Regions from separate parts of the Enteroscipio rubneri genome, predicted to be linked through region 1. Evidence: predicted binding sites of a transcription regulator. Region 1 holds the regulator's gene; the other holds the start of a gene.
The links. The regulator HrcA, encoded in region 1, represses chaperone genes, less so after heat shock. The targets are predictions, from matches to a motif close to TNTTAGCANNCNNNNNNNNNGNNTGCTAANA.
Positions count from the first base shown of each region.

Region 2: a site for HrcA is predicted at 4,883-4,913, ahead of groES (co-chaperone GroES). Genes of this name have one in related genera too.

Region 1 covers NZ_CAWVIN010000002.1:704,481-712,530, reverse strand. The annotation lists gene ABGT83_RS06550 (hypothetical protein) at 1-40, shown strand, start outside; gene dusB (tRNA dihydrouridine synthase DusB) at 31-1,122, shown strand; gene hemW (radical SAM family heme chaperone HemW) at 1,232-2,341, shown strand; gene hrcA (heat-inducible transcriptional repressor HrcA) at 2,565-3,575, shown strand; gene dnaJ (molecular chaperone DnaJ) at 3,642-4,778, shown strand; gene ABGT83_RS06525 (RsmE family RNA methyltransferase) at 4,788-5,699, shown strand; gene ABGT83_RS06520 (MiaB/RimO family radical SAM methylthiotransferase) at 5,699-6,994, shown strand; gene ABGT83_RS06515 (PhoH family protein) at 7,036-7,992, shown strand; gene ybeY (rRNA maturation RNase YbeY) at 7,998-8,050, shown strand, end outside.
Region 2 covers NZ_CAWVIN010000003.1:1,226,246-1,234,295, forward strand. The annotation lists gene ABGT83_RS12040 (FAD-dependent oxidoreductase) at 1-537, shown strand, start outside; gene ABGT83_RS12045 (FAD-dependent oxidoreductase) at 726-2,411, shown strand; gene ABGT83_RS12050 (sensor histidine kinase) at 2,761-4,017, shown strand; gene ABGT83_RS12055 (response regulator transcription factor) at 4,014-4,766, shown strand; gene groES (co-chaperone GroES) at 4,996-5,283, shown strand; gene groL (chaperonin GroEL) at 5,337-6,971, shown strand; gene ABGT83_RS12070 (putative manganese transporter) at 7,246-8,050, shown strand, end outside.

The DNA of each region.
Region 1 (8,050 bases):
CAGAATCAGCGATCACGCAAGATTCGTGGCATGGGCGTAGACGGCATGTTCGATTACTTCCGGCAGCATAGGATCTTGCTGGCGCCCATGGCGGGCGTGAGCGACGAGGCGTTCCGCGCCCTCTGCCGCGAGCAGGGGGCCGACCTCGCCTTCACCGAGATGGTGTCGGCGAAGGGGCTCTCCTACGCCAACGAGAAGACGCGCCATCTGCTGCGCCTCGCGCCCGGCGAGGACCAGGTGGCCGTGCAGCTGTTCGGCCATGAGCCGGACACCATGGCCGAACAGGCCGCATGGATCGAGCAGGAGATGGGGGAGAGCCTCGCCTACCTCGACGTCAACATGGGCTGCCCCGCGCGCAAGATCGTGTCGAAGGGCGACGGCTCGGCGCTCATGAAGGATCCGGCCCTCGCCGCCGCCATCGTGCGCGCCGTGAGGGCGGCGGTGAGCTGCCCGGTGTCGGTGAAGTTCCGCCGCGGGTGGGCGATGGGCGAGGAGACGGCTCCCGAGTTTGCGCGCCGCATGGAGAACGCGGGCGCGTGCGCCGTGGCCGTGCACGGGCGCTTCGCCGAGCAGCTTTACCGGGGCAGCGCCGATTGGGGCGCGATCGCGCGCGTGAAAGAGGCCGTGGCCGTGCCCGTCGTCGGCAACGGCGACGTGCGCTCGGGCGCGGATGCGGTGGCGATGGTCGAGCGCACCGGCTGCGACGCCGTGATGATCGCGCGCGGCGCCGAAGGCAATCCCTGGGTGTTCGCGCAGGCCAAGGCGGCGCTCGCGGGCGAACCCGAACCGCCGGCGCCAAACGCGGGGGAGCGCGTCGCCATGGCGCGTCGCCACGCGCGGCTGCTTTCAGAGCGGGAGGGCAAGAACATCGTGCGCATGCGCAAGCATGCCATGTGGTACCTGGCCGGGCTCCCGGGAGCCTCGGCGGCGCGGGCGAAGATCAACGCGTGCGTGTCGGTGGAGGATTTCGACGCCGTGTTCGACGAGCTGCTGGATTATGGGGGTCGTCCGCGTGAGGCGGGGTCGGCGGGCACGCCGTGCTCGGACAGTCCTCGCTTCGCTGCGGAACTGCGCGCGGCATGCCCGCCGACCCCGCCTCACGCTGCTCTTCCGCCATCCTGAGCGAGCGGAGCGAGTCGAAGGGTCCGTCTAAAAACAATCGCACTGTTCTCCCGGCGGGAGGAGGCTCCTGGAAGCCTTCGGCTGGGGGGAGGGGGAGGAGACTTGCGTTATGCCCCATGATCCGTACAAGGCTTTGTACCTGCATCTGCCGTTTTGCGTGAAGAGGTGCGCTTACTGCGATTTCGCGACGGCTGCCGTGCCGGCGGACTCGCCGGAGATCGACGCGTACGTCGAGGACCTGTGCCTCCAGATCCGCCGCAAGGCGAAGGAGGGGGAGCTCAGCGCGATCGAGACGGTGTATCTTGGCGGGGGCACGCCCTCGCATGCAGGGCTCTCGCGGTTGTCGATGCTCTTGTACACGCTGTCGCTCTCGATGCGCCTCGAACCCGATGTGGAATGCACGATGGAGGCGAATCCGGAGAGCCTCACCGAGCGCATGGTGCGCGACATTTGGGCGCTCGGAGTGAACCGTCTGTCCATCGGCGTGCAGAGCTTCGACGACGAAGTGCTGCGCATCCTTGGGCGGGCGCACGACGCGGACGCAGCTCGACGCGCCGTCGAGGCCGCTCGAACGCGCTTCGAGAACGTGAGCGTGGACCTCATATGCGGCATTCCCGGACAGTCAACGGAAAGCTTCGAAGCGAGCGTACAGGAGGCCGCGCATCTCGGCGTCTCGCACGTGAGCGTGTACCCGCTTACCATCGAGCCGCACACGCCGTTCGACGCTGCGGTGCTCTCGAACGAGCTGGAGGAGCCTGACGACGACGTGGAGGCCGCGCACATGGAAGCGGCCGCACGCGTGCTCACCGAGGCGGGATTCGCACGCTACGAGGTTGCAAGCTACGCGCAGCCCGGCTTCGCCTGCCGTCACAATATCGCATACTGGACAGGAGTGCCGTACTTAGGGCTTGGCCGCTCGGCCGCAACGATGACGCAGAACGCGGAGCGGCGCATGCGCATGCAGGACGGGCGTGCAACCGACGATCTCGATGCGCGCCAGATGGCCGCCGAGGATCTCATGCTGGGCATGCGCATGTCGCAAGGTGTTTCCGACGCGCAGGTGAAGCAAGCCGAAGCACTCGGCCTCGCAGCGGATGAGGCGTTCACCGAACTTTCCGAGCAGAGCCTCGTAGTTCATGAAAATGGCCGCTGGCGCCCCACCGAGCGCGGATGGCTCTGCGGAAACGAGCTTTACGGCCGCTTGTTCGACTTGGCATAGAAAGTAGCGCAAGGCGGGGAGGCGGTTCGGAGCAGCGGGCAGCGGGGAACTGTCGAGTTTCTCCACATTTCAGCGCTTTCGTTAGCACTCTCCCGCCTCGGCTGCTAGAATGATGCGTCGGCATCGTCGAGGAGAGGACGGCCTGCCGCACGTCGCCGCCGCGCAGCATGCGCGCCAGCGACGCTCGGGGCAGGATTCGGAGGAGAGAGGAAGGTGGAGAAGCGTGCTATCGGACAGGCGGCAGCGGGTGCTTGCGGCCCTTATCGAAGAATACGTTGCACGCGCTCTACCCGTGGGTTCGCGTACGCTCACCGAGCGCTATCAACTGGGGGTGAGCCCCGCCACTGTGCGCAACGAGCTCTCCGTGCTCGAGGACGAGGGCTATATCGCTCAGCCGCATACCTCGGCCGGCCGTATCCCGACCGATCACGGCTACCGAGCTTTCGTCGACAACCTTCTTGAGACCGATATGGGGAATGACGACGTCCGCTATGCGGAAGTCGTCGACGAGCTGCGCCGCAGCGCGAGCGAGCTCGACTCTCTTTTGGGTCGGACATCGACGGCCCTTACGCGCCTCACAGACTGCCTTTCGATCGTTCTCGCTCCTTCGGTGCTGAATCTGCATATCAAGCAGCTCTCGCTCGTGTCGCTCAATCCTCACCGAGCTCTCGTGGTGCTCGTCACCGAAGACGGCCAGGTGTTCAACCGTCAGATGGAGTTCGCCGAAGAGGTGGCCGCCGAGGATCTCGCGCAGGTTCAGCGTTTCCTGGGCGATGTGTTCACCGGCAAGACGCTGCACGAGATCGAGGACGGCCTCGGCGCGGGGATGGTGGAGGCGTTTCGCGACCCTCTCGTTCGCATGGCGCTCGACGAAGTGCTGTCCTGCCTCCAGGAAAGCTCATCGTCGCGGGCGCGACGGCTCGGGGTGTGCTCGCTTCTCACGAAGCCCGAGTTCAGCCAGTCCCAAGCTCTGCTGCCGGTCATGCAAGTGCTCGAGGACGATACCGTGCTGCTGCACATTCTCGACGACGCGGCTGCCGGCGGGGCGGGGCCCACGGTTCGCATCGGTCGGGAGAACGAAGCGGAGGAGCTGGCGGGCGTGTCCGTGGTCGCCAACCACTACGGCCGGGGTGAATCGGCGGGCATCGTAGCCGTCATCGGACCCACGCGCATGGATTATTCCAAAGTGATCAGGGCGGTTCGCATTGCAAGTTCCGCCTTGGAGGACGTGTAAAAACAATGGAGAGCGACAGGGGACGAAGCACGTTGCCTTGTCGACGAGGAAAGGTAAGACACGCAGATGGCCAAGGATCTGTACGAAGTTCTCGGCGTTTCCCGAGATGCGACCGAAGACGAGATAAAAAAGGCGTTCCGTCGCAGAGCTCGAGAGCTGCATCCCGACGTGAATAAAGCTGCCGATGCTGAGGATCAGTTCAAGGAGCTGAATGAGGCCTACGACGTGCTTTCGGACCCGCAGAAGCGCAGCGCTTACGACCGTTTCGGCACGATTCCCGGAGCAGCGGGCGGCGGCAGCCCCTACGGCGGCGGTTACGTGGACTTCGAGGATCTGTTCGGCGGCGGCTTCGGCATGGGCGACATCTTCAGCTCGTTTTTCGGCGGGCAGGCTACCGGGCGCACGCCTATGCGCAAGGAAGGTCGTGACATGGGCGTGGGCTTGCGCTTGACGCTTGAAGAAGTCGCGGCCGGCGCCAAGAAGGAGATCGTCTACGATCGTCTGGCCCCGTGTCCCGACTGCGAGGGCTCGGGTCTGGGTCCTGACGGTCGCGAGATCACCTGTCCCGACTGCCGCGGCCAAGGCCGCGTGGTTAGCGTCCAGCATACATTCCTCGGCGACATGCAGACCTCCGCCACGTGCAAGACCTGCGGCGGCACGGGGCATACGATCGAGAACCCCTGCCCTGAATGCGAGGGCCAAGGCCGCGTTCCTGACAGGCAGCGGGTGACGGTGGAGGTGCCGGTAGGCATCCGCGACTCGCAGCAGCTGCGTCTTTCCGGATTCGGAGAGGCGGGCATGCACGGTGCGCGCCCAGGCGACCTCATTGTAACCTGCCGCATCCAGCCCCACGAGTTCTTCGAGCGCGACGGCGACAACTTGCATGCACGCGCGAACGTCTCCATTGTGCAAGCAGCACTCGGCGCCGAAATCGAACTCGACGGCATTTTCGAGGACGAGAAAGTGCTCGTCCGCATTCCCGAGGGATGCCAGAACGAGCAGGTCGTGCGCGTGAAGGGCTACGGCATGCCGAAGTTCCGCAGCGAATCGCGCGGAGACATGTTCGTACATGTGAACGTCGTGGTGCCCAAGAAGGTGACGAAGCGTCAGCGCGAGTTGCTGGAGCAGTTGGCCGAGGAACTGGGCGAGGACGTGGCCGAGGAGCGGACGCCGTTTCAGAAGCTGCGCGACGCGTTCAACTAGCAGGTAGCGATGTCCCTGCAGCATTTTTACCTTGAAGATCAGGTACTAGGTGAAGAGGTCGGCGAAGTGTTCCCGCTGCGCCTCTCGATCGATGACGCGAAGCACGCCCGCGTGCTCCGGCTCGCATCAAAAGAGCATATCGCGGTAATCGATGCGGTTCAGGATTATTTCGAATGCGAGGTTGTCGCTTTCGATGACGCGCTCCCGCTCGTGCGCATTGCGCGACGCTTCGAAGCGGAGCCGGACGGCCCGACCGTCCTGCTCGTGCAGGGTCTTGCCAAGGGCGACAAAATGGAAACCGTGATCAGACATGCTACCGAACTGGGCGTTGCAGGGTTCGTGCCTTACACGGCCGATCGATCCATCGTGAAGCTGGACAGAAAGAAGGCCGCGGCGAGAACCGAGCGTTGGCGCGCCGTAGCGAAGAGCGCCGCTATGCAGTCGGGGCAGCGTTCCGTTCCGGAGGTATGCAAGCCGGCGTTACTTGACGAGGTGTGCGGGATTCTCGCGAATGCTTCGGCCGTGCTCGTATGCTGGGAGGATGCCCCTTCGCATGCGAGCATCGACGAAGCCTTGGAACGCGCACTCGCGCGGTGCGGTGCTTCACCTGACGAGGCTCGCGTGGCGGTGGTCGTGGGCCCCGAGGGGGGCCTTGCGAAGCGCGAAGTGGAAGCGATGCTTGCCTGCAATTCCCGAGCATCGCTCGTCACGCTCGGTCCGTCTATCCTGCGCACCGAAACGGCCGGCATCGTGGCTCCCGCGATCGTCCTGCATGAGCTCGCACGTTCGACGCGCAAGCTGGATGCCTGGGCAGGCCGGTCGAAACGCGCCGCAGGGCGCGACGTAGACGCATCCTTCGCGCAGGAGGCCGGACGCATCCCGCGGCCTGCTACGATCAGCCGGCCTTTAGAGGGGATCTGATGAACTTCGCTGTCGTCAACCTAGGGTGCAAGGTGAACCGTGTCGAGTCGGACGCGGCGGCTGCCGTGCTTCTCGCGCAGGGGGCCTCGCCTGCGCGCGAGGAGGACGCCGATCTAATCGTGGTGAATACGTGCACGGTCACTGGCGAGGCCGAAAAGAAGACGCGCAAGGCCGTCCGCCGCGCATTGCGCACGAACCCGACTGCGACTGTCGTCGTCACGGGTTGCGCCGCCGCCGTCGACGCAGCGTTCTACGAAAGTTTGGACGAGCGCGTAGAATGCGTGGCCAAGGCGGCGCTGTCCGCTCGTGTGAGAAAACTCGCCAACGACATGGGCGCTCGCTCTCCGCTCGTCGCGTCGCTGCCGGTGGGCGCGGGTTTCCGCTCGCGCGTCGGTGTGAAGGTGCAGGACGGCTGCGACAACGCGTGTACGTACTGCATCGTGCACGTTGCGCGCGGTCGCGCGACGAGCAGGCCTGCCGACGAAGTGACGGCCGAATGCGTCGCTCTCGCAGCGGCAGGCGTCAGAGAAATCGTGCTTACAGGCATCAACCTGGGATCGTATTGCGATGGCGCGAAGCGCGATGCGTCCGCGATGCGCTTGGCCGGCCTGCTGCGCCGCTTGCTCGGCGAGACGGAACGCCTGCGCGCACCGGGCGAGTTGCCGTGTCGCTTCCGTATTTCGAGTGTCGAACCTCGCGACGTGGATGATGCGCTTGTCGATCTTCTCGCCACCGCCGACGGCCGCATCTGCCGCCATCTGCATCTACCGCTCCAATCTGGCAGTTCGAAGGTGCTGCGCGAGATGGCACGCCCCTACGATGCGGATCAGTTCCGCGCGCTCGTCGAGCGCCTCCATGCCGCCGTGCCCGGGCTCGCGCTATCCACCGATATCATTGCGGGATTTCCAGGCGAGACCGACGTCGAGTTCCAGGAGACGCTCGATGTGGCGCGAGCCTGTCGTTTCGCGAAGATCCACGCCTTTCCCTACTCCCGGCGCGACGGCACACCCGCCGCCGAGCGCACAGACCAGGTACCGCCCGAGGTTAAGGCTGCGCGTGCTGCGGCCTTGCGCTCCCTCGGCGACGAGCTGCGCACGGCCGAGCGAATCCGTCGCGTCGGAACCGTCGAACTCGCTCTGGTCGAGGAGGCCGGCATCGCGATGACGGAAAGCTACTTCGAGGTCGCGGCTCCCACCGGAATTCCGGTGGGAGCGCTCACGAAGGTGACGATCGATGGCGCATCGCCCCCGTCAGAAGCCATGCGCGTTCGCTGTTTGCCCTTGTCGGTTCAGTGACAAGGGCGCACGGCAGGAGGGGGCATGGTACAATGCTGCCTATGACAGATCAGACGCAAATTACTTTGACCGCCCCGCAGAGTGTGAACATGGCGCTTGTCGTGGGTCCGGCAGACGAGCTGCTCCATCTCGTGCAAGATGCGTTCCAAGCGCGCATCACCGTCCGTGGGGACTCTATCGTGCTCGAGGGCGACCCCCTTGAAGTGCAATCGCTCACTGCATTGTTCAGCGATCTTATCAAGCTGGTCGAAGACGGCGGCGAGCCGAGCGTTGGCTACGTGCGCCGTGCGATCGACCTGTTGCATACGGCCGAGTTCTCTCCTCAAGCATTGCGCGAGGACATCCTGCTCACGTACCGCGGTCGCGCTATCCGTCCGAAGACGGCGGGCCAGAAACGCTACGTCGACGCCATCCGCGAGAACACCATCACCTTCGGCATCGGGCCGGCGGGCACCGGCAAGACCTATCTTGCCATGGCTATGGCCGTGGCTGCGCTCAAACGCAAGGAGGTGGGGCGCATCATCCTCACGCGCCCGGTAGTGGAAGCGGGGGAGAGCCTGGGCTACCTGCCGGGGACCCTCACCGAGAAGGTGGATCCTTATATTCGGCCGCTCTATGACGCGCTGTTCGATATGACCGACATGGAACGCGCCCAGCAGCTCATCGAAGGCGGGGTCATCGAGATCGCTCCGCTCGCGTTTATGCGCGGACGCACGTTGAACGATAGCTTCATCATTCTCGATGAAGCGCAGAATACCACGCCCGAACAGATGAAGATGTTTCTCACGCGCCTCGGCTTTGGCTCGAAGATGGTCGTGACCGGCGACGTTACGCAACTCGACCTTCCAAAGGGCATTTCGGGCCTCAAGGGGGTTCGCAGCATTCTCGAAGGACTCGACGATATCGCATTCTGCGATTTCACCGGCAAGGACGTGGTGCGCCATTCGCTTGTAGCGGCCATCGTCGCCGCATACGACCAAGCGAGCAGAAAGGCTTGACGACAATGGATATCCAAATCAGCTACGACTACCGCAAAGAGGATCTTGAGAAGCTACC
Region 2 (8,050 bases), on a different contig from region 1:
GGCAATCGGTTCGCACGCGAGGACAGTATCGATGCGGCGGCGAACGCCTGCGCGGCCGACGAACGCGGCTATTGGTGGACGATCTTCGACGAGGAGCTGGTAAACGGCGGCCAGTCGCGCAGCTTGGCGCAGGTGACGAGCGGGAACTCCCGGCGGGTTGTCGGACCCTGCAACGATCTTGCCGCGCTCGCCGCGCAGGCGGGCATTCCGTCCGAAACGCTGGAGGGCACGTTCGCTCGCTTCGATGCCGCCATCGAAGCCGGCAAAGATGAGGATTTTGGGCGCACGTCCTTCCTGCAGAAGCTCAACCCGCCGTACTACGCCATCAAGCAGATGCCCGTTCGCTACAAGACGCGCGGCGGAGTGCGAACCGATGAAGACGGGCGTGTGCTCGGATCGCTCGATGCGGCGATTTCGGGCATCTATTGCTGCGGCGCATCGGCGGCTATCGGCATGGCGGGTATCGCGGCGAGCGGCGCATCGGGCATGCTGGTGGGCGAAGCGGTGGCTGCCTCGCTTGAAGGCGACGACGCCTAGGGGCCAGGGCGGTCGGGAGGGCGGCGGATCCGAGCGGCTGCTCGCTTCGCTCGCAGGATTGCGGACCCGCCGCTTTCGCTCTGCGGCGTTGCCGTGAGGTTGCCGACCTGCAAGAAGGCGGCAACCGGTTCTTGATGACCTCATGACACAATGACAGCACGTACTCGCCAAAGCGGCGCCGATTGCGCATGGGCGCCAGCGTCGCTATGGACAAGGAAGTGGAGGTCAGCATGGCTGAGGACAACACAGGACTTACAAGCGCTGCGAAGCGGACGGTATCGCGACGGTCGTTTTTGACGGGAGCATGCGCGGCAGGCGCGCTTGCGGCTGTCGGCGGATTGACGGCGTGTGCAGGCACGCCCCAGAATGACGGGCAGGGGACCGAGGGCGGATCCGGCAGCGGCACGAACGGCGACGGGGCGGCAGGCAATGCGGCTCCCAGCTCGATCGACAAGACCTACGACACCGATCTGCTTATCGTCGGCGCCGGCGGCAGCGGTCTTGCGTGCGCGGTGCAGGCGGCGCTTAACAACATGAACTTCATCGTGGTGGATCGAAACAGCCAGGTAGGCGGTAATGCGAGCTTTGTCGAAGGCATGTTCGCCGTCAACTCCTCGCTTCAGCGCGAGCAGGGGATCGATATCAAGCCCGCCGACGTCATCGAGGCCGAGCTGACGCGCGGCCAGCATCGCCAGAACGGCGATTACTGGCTTGATCTGGTAAACAATTCGGCTGACAACATCTCTTGGTGTCAAGAGCAGGGCGTGCAGTATTCGGGTACGGTGGACGACTACTACGGTGGCCTGTTCCCGACGTTCCATTGGTTCAAAGAAGGCAAGGCGGCGGTCGGCTACGTCGAGCCCATGAAGAACCGTCTGGACGAGCTTGGCGTCGAGCTGCACCTCAATACGACGGTGAACGGTCTGATCATGCAGGATAAGAAGGTTGCCGGGGCCTACGCTGACGGCGACGAAGGCACAGTGCAGTACAACGCGAAGGCGGTCGTGTTCGCAACGGGCGGGTTCGGCGGCAACGCCGAGGTCATCGCCGAGCAGGGTTGGGACACCGATGGTGTTCATATCGTTGGATCGCCGAATGCCGCTGGCGACGGCTACCGCCTTGCCATGGACAATGGCGGGAAGAACATGATGGCGGGCTCGGCCCAATCCATCCTGTACGCCATCCAGGCCTTCCCGGCCATCGACTTCCACGACGCGGCCGAGAACCCCATCAACGGGTATTTCGGCATCGCTGCGGGCGGTCCGGTGCTGTGGGTGAACGAGGCGTGCGAGCGCTACAGTCGCGAGAACCTCACGGCCGACAACCTGGTGCTCCAGTGCATTCCCGGCAAGGACAACAAGGCCAACTACGTATTGTTCGACCAGGCCATCTTCGATCAATTCTTCGGCAAAGACGATGACGCCAAGAAGATGTTCCAGGACGGTTTGGCCAGCAACGACGGCAACAGCCTGTTCCAAGCCGATACGGTTGAGGACCTGGCTGGCAAATTCGATCTCGACGCCGATGCGCTCAAGGCGACGGTCGATCATTACAACGAGCTGTGCAAGGCAGGAGCCGACACCGATTTCGGCAAAGCGGCCGACCTCATGGTGCCCGTCGAAACCGCGCCGCTCTATATGGCGAAGCTTTCGTACAGCTACTTCTTCTCTGTCGGGGGTATTGCCACCGACAAGAAGCGCCGCGTGCTCGACGGCGATATGAACCCTATCGAAGGCCTCTATGCCATCGGCAACGACGGCAACATGCTCTACCGCAACGTGTACACCATCAACATGCCGGGCACTGCGTTCGGGAACCAGGTGAATTCGGGCCGCGAGGCCGCGAACGCCGCCATGGAGTACGTGCAGGGCTAATCCGATCGGGCGAGGGAGGGGGTCCTGAAAGGGCTCCGAAAGACCGCTCGCTGCGCTCGCAGGATCTTTCGGAGCCCTTTCAGGACCCCCTCCTCCGGTTGCATGCCAGCAGAACTGCGGGCGCGCGGCCGGACCTCGGACGGCTGGGAGCCCTTGGAGTGGGGATGGCTCGCTGCGCTCGCAGGATCTTTCGGAGCCCTTTTAGGACCCCCTCCTCCGGTTGCATGCCAGTAGAACTGCGGGCGCGCGGCCGGACCTCGGACGGCTGGGAGCCCTTGGGGGAACCGCTCGCTGCGCTCGCGGTTTCGGGGGGCTTTCGAAATACCTCTGCTGATGTATGGCGCTTGCGGTGTCGGGCGCGTACCATGACGGCATGGACAACTTTCTTGTGAACAATCGTGCGATGACTCCGAAAGATTGGGGAGTCGACGCCGCCGTGGCCGCGATGGCGTTTCTTATAGGGTGCGGCCAGCTCATGCTGGCGGCGTCTTCCATTGTGATTCCCGACTTGGCCATGCGGCAATATTTGGGCATCGTGAATGTCGTGCCCAGCACTTCGGTGTTCGTGGCGCTTGCCCTCACCACGTTGCCGCTTGCGGTGCGCCGCCGGTTTCCGTGGCCGGTGTTCCTGTTCACCTTCGTCGCCTTCATCGGGTTGCAGAATGCGTTCAGCGGTTTCTCGCTTTCCATCATCGGCCCGGTCGTAGCCGTCTACACCATCGCCTGCGAACTCAGCCGCGTTGAGGCGGCGATTGCCGTCGCCCTCGCCGTGCTCGGGCTCGTGTTCTCTGAAGCGCCTTCGCGCACGGCGAGCCTTGCGTTCTTCACGCGCGCGACCAACATCGCGCTCGTCGCGGCTGCAGCGTTGGGCGGATATGCATATCGCACGCACCGCGCCTACGTGGAGGCGGTGGAGCAGCGCGCCGAAGAGGCCGAACGCGCAGGCGCGCAGGAAGCGGCTCGTCGGGTCGAAGAGGAGCGTGTGCGCATAGCCCGGGAGGTGCACGACATCACGGCGCATTCCCTTTCTGCGGTCAGCGTCCAGGCCGCAGCAGCTGAGCGCCTGGTCGATCGCGACCCTGCGGCGGCGAAGGAGGCTATAGCCGCGGTGCGTGCGACCGCGAAGGGCGCGCTCGACGATATCCGCAGCATGATCGGCGTGCTGCGGCATGGCGATTCGCCCACCGACATGGCTCCAACGGTGGGCACGGACCGTCTTGATGATCTGGTCGTCTATCTGGGCAAGGCGGGAATCGCTGCGTCCCTCGACGATGCCGGGTATGATCGCAGCCGCGTGCCCGCCCACGTGGATGTGGCCCTTTTCGGCATTGCGCGCGAGGCGGTTACCAATATCGTGCGCCATGCGCATGCCCAAACTGCTGTGCTGTCTCTTGCGCTCGAAGGAGGCCGCGCACGGCTCGTCGTCGAGGACGACGGACGTGGATTTGACGTGGCGGATTCGGAGCATGGACATGGGATCGAGGGCATGCGCGAACGCGCGCGACTGCTTGGCGGCACGCTCGAGGCAGATGCGCGTCCAGCCGGCGGATTCCGCGTGACGGCGGTGCTGCCGACGGGCGCCGGAACGGAAGGACGCGAGGCATGAGAGACGAGCGGACAGCTGCGATGGCTTCTGGAAATGGACGGATCGGCCCCGATTCGCCGCGGGACGTTCCGCTGCGCGTGCTCGTAGCCGACGATCAAGACTTGGTGCGCAGCGGATTCCGGCTCATTCTTCTGTCCTATGACGGCATCGAGGTGGTGGGGGAGGCGCGCGACGGCGAGCAGGCGGTCGAGCTGGCGCGACGTTTGCGTCCTGACGTGGTGCTCATGGATATTCGCATGCCGCACATGGATGGGATCGAAGCCACGCGCACCATCAGAAACGATACTGCGCTGGACGAGGTGCACGTGCTCATTCTCACCACGTTCGACCTGGATGAATACGTGTATGATGCGCTTGCGGCCGGGGCGAGTGGTTTCCTGCTCAAGGACGCCGATCCCGACGAGATCGCTTCGGCTGTGCGCGTCGTCTCCCAGGGCGACGCGCTCATTGCGCCTTCCATCACTCGGCGGCTTGTCGAAGCGTTCGTCGCGTCGCGTCCCGCGAGCGCGGGAGCCGCTGGCAGAACCGCCGCTCTGCGTGCGCTGACCGATCGCGAGCGCGAGATACTTGTGTACGTGGCCCGGGGCCTGTCGAACGACGAGATAGGCGCGCGCCTCTTCATTTCGCCTGCCACGGTGAAGACCCACCTTGCACGCATCATGGCCAAGCTCGATGCGCATGACCGCGCTCAGCTTGTCGTGGCCGCCTACGAGGGAGGGCTCGTCAAGCCCGGACCGACCCTGCCGTAATGGTCACGACCAGTTGTGGCGAAAATTTGACGATTCGTTTAAACCTTAGTCAAAGCGACTGAGGTTTTCTGCAAATTCTCTTGAAATCCGAATCAAGGGTGTTATGATAACGCAGTGTTTAGCACTCGTTACCGCGGAGTGCTAGCAGTCGCCACAACCGAGTGGTTAAATAGAGTATCAACGCGGCAACCGGCTTCGTGGATGAGACGGACGAAAGGAAGGCAACGTTATGAACTTGAAACCATTGGGTGATCGCGTCATCATCAAGCAGGACGAGGCGGAAGAGAAGACCGCTTCCGGCTTGTATCTCGCCTCCGAGGCGAAGGAAAAGCCCCAGACGGGCGTTGTGCTGGCTGTGGGAGAAGGCAAGCTCGATAAGGAGGGCACGCTGGTTCCCGTTCCGGTGAAGGTGGGCGACAAGGTCATCTACGGCAAGTACGGCGGCACGGAAATCCATGTCGACGGCGAAGACGTGCTCATCGTGCGCGCAGACGACTTGTACGCGGTGTTCGAGTAAGTCTCATTCCTTGTTGATCCAACGGGTACATTCATCGAAAGGAAGCACATATCATGGCTAAAGATATCAAATTCGAGGCAGATGCCCGCAGTGCGCTTGCCGCAGGCGTGAGCAAGCTGTCGGATGCCGTCAAGGTGACGCTTGGCCCCAAGGGCCGCTACGTCGCTCTCGAGAAGTCCTACGGCGCCCCCACCATCACCAACGATGGCGTGACCGTGGCCAAGGAAGTGGAGTTGGAGGATCCCGTCGAGAACATGGGCGCCCAGCTCGTGCGCGAGGTGGCTGTGAAGACGAACGACGTGGCCGGCGACGGCACCACCACCGCCACGCTGCTGGCCGACGTCATCGTGTCCGAGGGCCTGCGCAACGTGACCGCCGGCGCCGATGCGCTCGGCATCCGTCGCGGCATTCAGAAGGCCACCGACGCTATCGTCGACGCCATCAAGGCCGATGCGACGCCCGTCTCCACGAAGGAGCAGATCGCGAATGTCGGCACCATCTCCGCCGGCGACGCTGAGATCGGCGAGAAGATTGCCGAGGCCATGGACGCCGTGGGCAACGACGGCGCTATCTCCGTGGAGGAGAACGCCGCTTCGTTCGACCTGGAGCTCGACATCGTCGAGGGCATGCAGTACGACCGCGGGTACATCTCGCCGTACATGGCCACCGATATGGAGAAGATGGAGGCCGTGCTGACGGATCCCTTCATTCTGCTCACGGACCAGAAGATCACCAACATTCAGGACATGGTCGGACTGCTTGAGGAAATCATGCGCTCCGGTCGTCCGCTGTTCATCGTCGCCGAGGACGTCGAGGGCGAGGCTCTTGCCACCATCCTGCTGAACAAGCTGCGCGGCACCTTCAACTGCGTCGCCATCAAGGCTCCCGGCTTCGGCGATCGCCGCAAGCGCATCCTCGAGGACATTGCCGCTGTCACGGGCGCGCAGGTCATCGACAAGGACTTCGGCATGACCATGGCGGATGCCCGCATCGACATGCTCGGCCATGCTAAGACGGTCAAGGTCACCAAAGACGCCGCTCTTATCGTTGACGGCGCTGGCGAGAAGTCGGCCATCGAGGATCGCATCAATCAGATCAAGGCCGAGCTCGAGCGCGTCGATTCCGATTTCGATCGCGAGAAGCTGCAGGAGCGTCTGGCGAAGTTGTCCGGCGGCGTGGCGGTGCTCAAGGTGGGTGCAGCAACCGAGTCCGAGCTCAAGGAGAAGAAGTCCCGCATCGAGGATGCTCTGCAGGCAACCCGTGCAGCCGTCGAGGAGGGCATCGTCGCCGGCGGCGGCGTGGCGCTGGTAGACGCGTTGCCCGCTCTCGACAAGCTGGACACGACCGACAAGGACGAGGAAGTCGGCGTGAACATCATCCGCAAGGCGCTCGAAGCTCCGATGCGCGCTATCGCCCAGAACGCGGGCTTCGAGGGCAGCGTCGTTGTCGAGCACGTCAAGGGCATGGGCAAGGGCGAAGGCCTGAACTGCGCCAACGGCGAGTACGGCGACATGATCCAGATGGGCGTGAACGATCCGGTGAAGGTGACCCGCACCGCGCTGCAGTCCGCAGCTTCCGTTGCAGCCCTCATCCTCATCACCGAGGCCACCATCAACGACATCCCGAAGGATCCGGATCCGGCGGCCATGGCCGCGGCTGCTGCCGGCGGTATGGGCGGCATGATGTAATCTGGGTTCCGCCGGCTTTCAGCCGGCGGAACAGCCCAGCGCCCTTTGCGGGCGCTTCGGTTCGCGTGTTGGACCGAAACCACCTCAAACTCGGAAACGCTGGGCGGTCCCGTCGGGGCCGCCCCGTTTTGTGCGTCGGGCGCGGCATGCTCCCCGGACGAGCGTTCCGGGCATGTGCGGTCCCGGCAACCACGTGATCGGCGCTTTCGGAAAATAGTGACCGTTCGGCTACGCCGAAGCCGCGACAGGATCCTTCGACTACAATAGCAGGGCTATGGAAGAATTCGCACATATCGCTGGGCATGTCCTCGAGCATTCGGTCGCCGACACGCTCTACATCATCCCGTTCCTCTTCGTCACCTACCTCGTTATGGAGTGGCTTGAACACAAGACGAGCGGCAGGACCGAGGCGGCCGTGCAGCGCGCGGGCGCGGCGGGGCCCGCGGTAGGCGCTCTTGTGGGCGTCGTGCCGCAATGCGGCTTCTCGGCTGCGGCGGCAACGCTGTGGGCGGGACGCGTGATCACGCTCGGGACACTGTTCGCGGTCTTTTTGTCTACGTCCGATGAGATGCTGCCTATCTTCATCGCCGAGCAGGTGCCGGTGGTCGTCATCCTGAAGATCCTCGCTGCGAAGATCGTCATCGGCATGGTGATGGGCTTTTTGGTTGATGCGGGCATGCGCATCGCACGTCGCATCGATTCGCCTCTGCACATTCACGAGCTATGCGAGCGCGACCACTGCCACTGCCATGATGGCGAAGGCGGCATCCTAAAAAGCGCCATCAAGCACACCTTGCAGGTCACCTTGTTCGTCTTCCTCATCACCCTTGTCCTGAACGGCGTCTTGGAAGTGGTGGGCGAGGACGTGCTGGGAGAGTTTCTGAGCGCGAACCCGGCGCTTTCGGTTTTCGGGGCGGCACTTGTGGGCCTCGTGCCTAACTGCGCCGCCAGCATCGTTGTCGCGCAGCTCTATGTGAGCGGCGTGCTCGGTTCAGGCGCGATGCTCGCTGGCCTGCTTGTGAGCGCAGGCGTGGGCTTGCTTGTGCTCGTGCGTACGAACCGCCACTGGAAGCAGAATG